2 regions of the Gemella haemolysans ATCC 10379 genome follow, and region 1 is predicted to be linked to the other one. Evidence: riboswitches for the same ligand, from Rfam matches in the RefSeq annotation. Region 1 holds a riboswitch; the other holds the start of a gene.

The links. A riboswitch is a leader RNA that binds a small molecule or an ion and turns the genes downstream of it on or off. The one in region 1 is predicted to bind FMN.
Region 2: it holds a riboswitch for FMN, as region 1 does, so the genes downstream of both, GEMHA0001_RS03435 (ECF transporter S component) here and ribD (bifunctional diaminohydroxyphosphoribosylaminopyrimidine deaminase/5-amino-6-(5-phosphoribosylamino)uracil reductase RibD) in region 1, are expected to answer to the same signal.

What each region holds. Positions count from the first base shown of each region.
Region 1 is NZ_ACDZ02000002.1:28,973-33,743, forward strand. Features, by position in the region: gene GEMHA0001_RS00205 (sodium-dependent transporter) at 188-1,531, shown strand; FMN riboswitch at 1,638-1,762, shown strand; gene ribD (bifunctional diaminohydroxyphosphoribosylaminopyrimidine deaminase/5-amino-6-(5-phosphoribosylamino)uracil reductase RibD) at 1,933-3,003, shown strand; gene GEMHA0001_RS00215 (riboflavin synthase) at 2,988-3,599, shown strand; gene GEMHA0001_RS00220 (bifunctional 3,4-dihydroxy-2-butanone-4-phosphate synthase/GTP cyclohydrolase II) at 3,592-4,767, shown strand.
Region 2 is NZ_ACDZ02000008.1:210,497-215,267, reverse strand. Features, by position in the region: gene hemH (ferrochelatase) at 1-1,159, opposite strand, end outside; gene GEMHA0001_RS03440 (DUF1310 family protein) at 1,471-1,827, shown strand; gene GEMHA0001_RS03435 (ECF transporter S component) at 2,001-2,561, opposite strand; FMN riboswitch at 2,769-2,881, opposite strand; gene glmS (glutamine--fructose-6-phosphate transaminase (isomerizing)) at 3,013-4,771, opposite strand, start outside.

The DNA.
Region 1 (4,771 bases):
CTTATATCTCATAGCATTGTAGATATAAGTGCAACGATGTCTACAATGGCTAGTTAAGTTTGTTTTTTGGCCATTGGTAAAAATACTAAATGGTCTTGAGTATCATATTATTTATGTTTTAAAAGCTATTTAGTATTTTCTAAATAGCTTTTACTTATTTTTTAAATTAGATTTAGGAGGAAAACTTATGTCAGACAATTCAAAATGGAGTTCGAAAATAGGATTCATACTTGCTTCTGCAGGTTCTGCAATAGGACTAGGTGCAGTATGGAAGTTCCCTTATATGACCGCAGCTAACGGTGGAGGTGGATTCTTATTAGTCTTTCTTATTTTCACATTATTAATCGGGTTACCACTTCTGCTTGCGGAATTCGTGCTTGGTCGCGGCGCTGGTGTTTCAGCGATTAGAACTTTCGGTAAATTAGGAAAAAATAAAAAATACAATGTTATTGGTTACATTGGTGGATTTGCCCTATTCATCTTACTATCATTCTATAGTGTTATCGGTGGATGGATTTTAGTATATCTTGGTATTTCAATCGCAGATGCACTTGGTGCCCACTCTACTTCAGATCATGCAGCACTTTTTGTTAGTATTATTTCTAACACTTGGATTGCATTAGGAGCACAAGCATTATTCATCTTATTGAATATTTATATAGTATCTCGTGGAGTTCAAAAAGGTATTGAAAAAGCATCAAAAATCATGATGCCGTTATTATTCATCATCTTCCTGGTAATTATCACAAGATCATTAACATTACCTAACGCGATGAACGGTGTTACTTATTTCTTAAAACCAGATTTCTCTAAAATCACTAGTTCTGGTATTTTATTTGCACTAGGGCAATCATTCTTCGCATTATCAATCGGGGTTACAGCTATGCTTACATATGCTTCTTATCTTGATAGAAAAACTAATCTTGTTCAATCTGGTATCTCAGTTGTATTAATGAATATTGCAGTGTCAGTAATGGCTGGTCTTGCAATCTTCCCTGCGATGAGTTCATTCGGTATGGAATCTGAAGGTGGACCAAGTCTATTATTCATAGTATTACCACAATTATTTAACAATATGGCTTTCGGTAAAATTTTCTACATCTTATTCTTAATATTATTCTTATTCGCCACTATTACTTCATCAGTAGTAATGTTAGAAATTAATGTAGGAAATATAACTAATCAGAGAAATACTAACCGTACTAAATTTAGTGTAATCATCGGAATCTTAACTTTCATCGTTGGAATTCCTTCTGCTCTATCTTACGGATCACTATCTAATACATTAATATTTGGAAAAACAATTTTTGATTTAATGGATTTCTTAGTTTCTAATATTCTAATGCCACTTGGCTGTCTTGCATTATCAATATTCACAGGATATGTACTTGATAAAAAAGTAGCTCTGGAGCAATTACACATCGATGAAAATAAAAAATCAAGCTTGTTATTATTCAAAGTATGGTTATTTTTACTAAGATATGTACTTCCAATTATTATACTTATCGTTTGTTTAGCACAATTCTTATAATAAATTAAACAAAACTATCACATCATATATTTTATATTTTGTGATAGTTTTTATTTTTTATTATTGACAACCGTTTTCATTAGTGTTAATATTAAGTCAGAATTAAATATTTCTTCGGGGTCGGGTGAAAGTCCCAATCGGCGGTGACTAGTTTACTAGAAGTCCGTGAGCGCAAGCTGATCTGGTGAAATTCCAGAACCGACAGTATAGTCTGGATGGGAGAAGAAATTAATAGTATTAAGATAAAATACCTTATACTTATTGAGAATATTTTTATAGCCTATAGTGAATCTAAAAGCACTAAGGTCTATTAATAGAATATAAAACTAACCATCAATCCCGATTAAATTTGACATTCAAATGTAATTGGGATTTTTATTATTTAGAAAGGAGTTGATAATGTGCATGAATATTTTATGAAGCTTGCTCTACTTGAAGCCAAGCGTGGTACTAAGTATACACATACTAATCCCATAGTAGGAGCAATTATAGTAAAAGATGATGAAATTATCGCAAGAGGTTCACATCTTCGTTACGGATGTGAGCACGCTGAAAAAAATGCAATTTCTACATGCGAAACTCCTGAAAAATTATTTAATTCAACGCTTTACGTTACTTTAGAACCTTGTAATCATAAAGGTAAACAACCACCTTGTACAGATACTATAGTAGAAATGGGTATCTCTAAGGTAGTTGTTGCTCAATTAGATCCTAATCCTCTCGTTAGCGGAAAAGGTATCAAATATTTGCAAGACAATGGTATAGAAGTAATAACTGGTGTTCTTGAAAAAGAGGCTTATAATTTAAACTATGCTTATAATCTATTTCATAGTGAGAAAAGACCTTATGTAGTCTTAAAGCAAGCCACTAGTCTTGATGGAAAACTAGCCTTCACTAACAAAAGAACTCAAATTACCGGTAAAGACGTTTATGATTTTGTTAGAAATGAAAGAGATAATTATCAAGCAATTTTAGTAGGTGCTAGAACTGTTTTAACAGACAATCCGAAGTTAACTGGAGCTAACACTTCATTATTCCCACCAAAAAGAATTGTCCTAGATGCTGACGGAGATATCTTTGAACATAATAATCTGAATTTATTTAACAACAGTTTATCTGAAGTTATAGTTTTTACAAAACAAAAATGTAAAAACTTACCTTCACACGTTACTATAATTACACCTAAAGAATTCAGTATAAAAGAAATTTTATCTGAAGTTGCTAAACTCGGTATTCAATCGGTTTATGTTGAAGGTGGACCTAACATTCATGATCAATTTTTAGCTAGTGGTTATTGGGATGAAGTCATAACCTATATCTCCCCTATTCTTTTAGGAGGGAACAATACCTCATCATTCACTAGCAATAGGATAACAAATGAAAAAATACAACTTCACGATACTAAGATTACCAAGCTTGGCGAAGATATACGTGTCTCAGGAAGGAGAGTTTCTCAATGTTTACAGGATTAATAAAAGAACAAGGAAAAATAGTAAAAATTATTAAATCTAGTCATAGTATAAAACTGACTATTCAAGCGAGTAAGAATTTACTAGAAACATACAAAATTGGTGATAGTATGGCGGTAAACGGTGTATGTCTAACATGTGTTCAAAAAAGTTCATCACAGTTCACTGTAGATATTATGCCAGAAACTTATAAAAGAACCACATTCAAAGATTTAAAAATAAATGATGCTGTCAACTTAGAACCTGCAATGGGGCATTCAGACAGATTCGAAGGTCATATAGTTTCTGGACACAGTGATGGTTTAGCACAGTTAGCAGCAAGGCAAAAAGATGAAAATGCCATTCTACTTACTTTTTCATACCCTAGCAAATTCCAAGGTGAAATAATTAACCAAGGATCTATTACAATTAATGGAATAAGTTTAACAGTGGTAACTTGTGATAACAACAAATTTACGGTGTCGCTAATTCCGCATACTGCTAAGCATACAAATTTAGAAAAATTAAAAATTGGTGACAGTGTAAATATAGAAACAGATATATTAGCAAAATACATTAAAGCTCAATTAAAACTATTTGGAGGAAAGTTTAATGATTAATAACGTAAGAAAAGCAATAGAAGATTTAAAAGCTGGAAAATTAATCGTTCTTATCGATGATGATGACAGAGAGGCTGAAGGAGATTTAGTAGGCCTAGCAGAACTTGTTACTGGCGAAACTGTTAATTTTATGGCAAAACATGGTCGTGGTTTAATTTGCGCCCCAGTTTCAACTGAAATCGCAAAAAGATTAAATCTACACTCTATGTTAGATAAAAATACAGATCCACACCAGACTGCATTTACAGTGAGCGTTGACCATAAAACATCAACTACGGGAATCTCAGCTTTTGAAAGAGCAACAACTATAAAAGAATTAGCAAACCCAAATTCTAGACCTGAAGATTTCAATAGACCTGGACATATGTTCCCACTTATCGGTCGCGATGGTGGAATTAAAGTTCGTCGCGGTCACACGGAAGCAAGCATAGATCTAGCTAAATTAGCTAATAGTGCAGAAGCTACTTACATCTGTGAAATTATGAATGAAGACGGCACTATGGCTAGAAGAGATGACTTGTATGAATTCGCTAAAAAATGGGATTTAACGGTTGTTGATTTAGATGAGCTGACACGTTTTTTGTCATTTGAAGATAGCGTTAAAGTAAAATTACCTACAGAATTTGGGGATTTTGATTTACAGCTATTCGAAGATGAATTTAATAAAGAACACTTAATCATCAGTAAAGGTGATTTAACTTCTGAAGAACCATTATTAATACGAGTTCACTCAGAGTGTTTAACTGGAGATGTCTTCACTTCTCATAGATGTGACTGCGGTGAACAACTACACGCAGCACTTCAAAAAATTTCCGACTTAGGTCGTGGTGCAGTTCTTTATCTACGTCAGGAAGGACGAGGAATAGGATTAAGAAATAAACTTCTTGCATATCAACTGCAAGAACAAGGCGTTGATACTTACGAAGCTAATGTACAGTTAGGTTTCGCTCCTGATGAAAGGGACTATACTATCGCCGTAGATATGCTTGATTACTTAGGAATTAAATCGGTAAAACTTCTAACTAATAATCCTGACAAAGTAGAACAGCTAACTTCTTTAGGAATAAATATCGTGGATAGAGTTCCAATAAATATAAAACCCCATAAAGAAAACAAAAATTATTTACAAACAAAAAAAATAAAATTTAATCACTTTTTAGACATTTAAGGAG
Region 2 (4,771 bases), on a different contig from region 1:
TTTTGTTAGCTAATGATTTTATAATTGAATTAGACGATTTAGTATTTTCTTCATTTTCTTTGTTAGCTAACATTTTCTTAACGAAGTCCGGCATCTCCGGCTTTTCTCCATCCTTTTTATTAGCTAACATTTTCTTAACAAAGTCCGGCATTTCAGGTTTTTCACCATCTTTTTTATTGGCTAACATTGCTTTAACGAAGTCTGGCATTTCTCCTTTTGGTTTATCCATTTCATTAAATGTTGTTTTCTCTGGATTATGCGAAATAAAAGGATTGTTTTTGTTAGCTTCAATCGTTGACACAAGAGCATCGATTAAACGAGAATCGTAGTTTGGCATAGGTGGTCTATGATAAGCTACTCCAAACTCCTCACAAAGTTCTCGACATTCAACATCGTTATCGAAAAGAACTTCGATATGCTCACTTATAAAGCTAAGTGGAACAAATATATAATGCTTAGGATGTTCTTTTTGCTCTCTTAAGTACTCAAGAACATCAGGCTTAATCCATGGCATCCCAATATCACTTTCACTTTGCCAAGTATTCGTATAGTTTCCTTTTTCAAGACCTATTTTTTCGGCTATAAGTTTTGTCATATCAAAGATTTGATTTACGTATGGATCATTATATTTTAATGCTATTTCAGGTACGCTGTGCGCAGAGAAAACTACTTTGTAGCTGTCTTCTTTTATTTCTTCAGTAATAATTTTTTTAATTTCATCTGCCCAGAATTCAATTAACTTTTCTTCTTTGTACCAAGATTTTATTATATTGAACTTAATTGTATCACTCTTAATAAATCTTTCGTAACCCATAATAGAATAGAATGAATAATGTGGTTCAAGAATTAAACAAATACATTCCTCTATACCATCATCTTCCATTTTTGAAATTATATCAGGGATATAAGGTGAAGAAAATTTATTGGCAAAGTATACTTTATATTCATCTTTTACAGATTCCCTTAAAAGTTCAACTTCTTTAAGTGTTATCTCTTGAAGGGGAGAGCCATCAATGCGAAGATAATTTTTTAAAAGTAGATTGATCTCTTCGTCATTAGGACGCACTCCTCTTCTAATATTTGTGAAAAATTTTGCTATACCTTCGAATGTATATTCTTCAGGTGTTCCATATGTCATTACTAAAATAGCTTTACTCATTTTATAACCTCTCAAAATAGTGTAGTCAAATATATTATAACACTTTTTGTACTAAAACACACTAGTAATTATTCTATTACAGAAAAATATTGTAGATTACGAATACATTCCTTATAAATTAAGGTTTAAATCGATGTTTTATTTTATTATAACTGTGTCAAAAATATGATATTACTATAATATTAAACTAGAATTGAAAAAAACTATTGAAAAAATAGCTAAAAAGTTATAATATAAAAGTTAACTAAAAAGTTTACTAATAAGGGAGTTTAAGAATCTCCAATTGGTTGAAAAAAAGGAGGAAGAGTTAAATGAGAAAGAAAATATTCGGAGCGATAACTTTTATTGCGGCGATTGGTGGCGTTATTTATATGAAAAATAATCCTAAATATAAGGAGATTGTTAGAGTCGTGAAAACTGCAGATGCACGTGGTTTTTACGAAAAAATAATTTTAGAAAAAGATAAGCTTGCATTCACAGCAAAAGCGAAAATTAGAGATTATAAGATTGATTATGAGAGTATTAGAAATGTCGGAGAGAAAATTTACGCACGTCTAATAGTGAATAATGACGAGAAGTTAAATATCGATACAGTTCTTAATGAAAAAAATACTAATGTAGAAGAAGTATCACATTCAGAAAAATTGGATGAGTTGTTGAATAAATAGCGGTTAAGAGGGGAGAAAATGATTTTTTAAAATTTTCCGCTCCCTTAACTTGGATTTTTTTGATAAGTTTGCTAGATATTTCCTAGGAAATCTATAAAAAAGGAATCCTCCATTACAGTAAGGTGATGTAATGGAGGATTTTTCATGGTCAAATTAATTAGTATCTAATATTATTATGCGAAACGGCTACGAATACTAGTTGGTATTGATTTGTAAACACTCTTAGTAACGAAGAATAAGAATGTTACTAAAGCACCTTTAAGTAGGTTGAATGGTATAATACCAGCCGTTACGATTGTTTTTACGTTAGTCACGATGTCTGCTAGATTCATAATATATCCGTATGCTGGAAGTAATACGAAGTAGTTAAGTAGTGTCATGAATACTGTTATTGCTAGTGTTCCTAAGATTCCACCGATAATAGTCTTAGCAGTACCTTTTTTATAGAAAAAAATTATGACACTGATAAAAGTGAATTCTACTACTATATTAGCAATTGATCCGATTGGTTCATGTGATAACAAAGCGAAGTGTAGGAAGTTTTTTAAGAATGACACTAAAAGTGCATCTTTATATCCTAATAATAACAACGCCATGAATAGCGGGATGAACGTAAAATCAAATTTTAGAAATGGTGGCAAGAATGGCACAGCAAAACTAAAAAAAGATAGAAGTAGAGCAATAACTGCAAGCATACCACTCAAAACTAGTGAGTGAACATTTTTTTTATACATTTAAAACCTCTTTCCTATCTTCATAGGCAATAAAATAACCGCAATACTATTCTTAAAAAGGTGTATTCTAAATCTACGTTAGATATAAAAAACACCACTTTAAAAATTTTAAAGCGGGACTGAAAGGTATGAAAAATAAGCGTTACACTTAAATGAAGTACAGCAAATATACATACGTACTATACTGTATGTGTAAGTTTATTTATTCTATATCTTCTATCATCCAGACTGTACTGTCGGTTTTGGAGTTTCACCAAATCTGCTTGCGCTCGCGGACTTTGACCGCCGGTCGGGAATTTCACCCTGCCCCGAAGATAATTAAATTTATTATTTATACGATTATTATAAACCGAACTAGCTAAGTTGTAAAGAGAAAAGGTTTAACTTTTAAAAAAAGATGAGAGTAACTCTGTTAAATTGAGCTACTCCCATTATTTATAATATTTAATTATTATTCTACTGTTACTGATTTAGCTAAGTTACGTGGTTTGTCCACATCTAATCCTTTAGTGTAAGCTGCGTAGTATGCGAATAATTGTGTAACTACGATACTTGCGATTGGAGCAAGATCTTCGTTTACGTTAGGAATTGCATAGTCACCTTTACGAGCTAATTTTTCTAATGTAATGATTAGAGTATTAGCACCACGGCTAGCTACTTCACTTACGTTACTACGTGTATTTAAGTCTAGTTTAGCGCTTGTAATAAGAGCTACAACAGGTGTTCTTTCTTCGATAAGAGCGATTGTACCGTGTTTTAGTTCTCCTCCGGCAAATCCTTCTGTTTGAATGTAAGAAACTTCTTTAAGTTTTAGAGCTGCTTCACATGCACTATAGTAGTCGATTCCACGTCCGATATAGAATGCATTGCGTTCTGTGAATAAGTTTTTAGCTAAATCTTTGATAGTTTTTGTATCATCTAAAATTGATTCGATTGCAGAAGTAATTACTGATAACTCTTGCTCGATATCAAATTTAGGTTGTTTAGAAAGTTGCTTAGCTACTTCATAAGCAAGTATGCTTAGTGTTGCGATTTGAGCAGTATATGCCTTAGTAGATGCAACCGCGATTTCAACACCTGCGTGAAGTAATAATGTATAGTCACATTCACGAGATAGAGTTGAAGCATCAACGTTAGTAAGTACTAAGAACTTATAATCTGCGTTTACGCTACGTAATTTTGTAAGTACGGCACGAAGGTCAGCTGTTTCTCCTGATTGAGAAAGGAAGATGAACATTGGTTTTTTAGATAATAATGGTACGTTGTAAGCAAATTCTGATGCTAAGTGTACCTCTGTAGGAATACCAGCCCATTTTTCAAAGTAGTTTCTTCCTACTAAACCAGCGTTGTAACTTGTACCACATCCGATAATGTATAATCTATCTGCATCTTTTACATTGTTAATAATTTCGCTGTTAATATTAACATCATGTCCATCGAAGTAGTGAGAGATGATGTTACGCATAGCTCCTACTTGCTCATGAATTTCTTTAATCATGTAATGTTCGTGGATACCTTTATCGATTTCTCCAGCGTTTAAGTTAGTTGAGAAACTTTCACGCTCTACAACATTACCTTCTTTATCTTCGATAGTTACGCTATCTTTTTTCACAATAACAAATTCACCATCGTTGATTTCTAAGAAGTTGTTAGTGTACTTAATCATTGCTAAAGCATCACTACCAACATAGTTTTTATTTTCTTCTCCTAGTCCAATAAGAAGTGGACTTTTATTTTTTGCTACATATAATGTGTCTTTATCTTCTGTATCGATTAAACAAAGTGCATAAGAACCTTGAAGTTTTGATACAGCTTTTTTGAAAGCTTCTTTAGTATCAAGACCACGATCGCTATAAACTTGTACTAATTGAACGATAACTTCAGTATCAGTTTCAGAAACAAGTTCTACACCTTTGAAAAATCTTTCTTTAAGTTCTTGGAAGTTTTCGATAACTCCATTGTGAACTAAAATAAAACGTTTGTTGAAGCTTTGGTGAGGGTGAGAGTTAGTTGTGTTAACTCCACCGTGAGTAGCCCAACGTGTATGACCAATACCTAATTCTAGGTGAAGTCCTTCAGGGATTAGGGATTCTAGATTTTTAATGCGACCTACAGACTTAGTAACGCTAGCTTCTCCGTTAACAACACCAGCGATACCAGCTGAGTCGTACCCACGGTACTCAAGGCTGCTAAGCCCATCAATTAAAAAT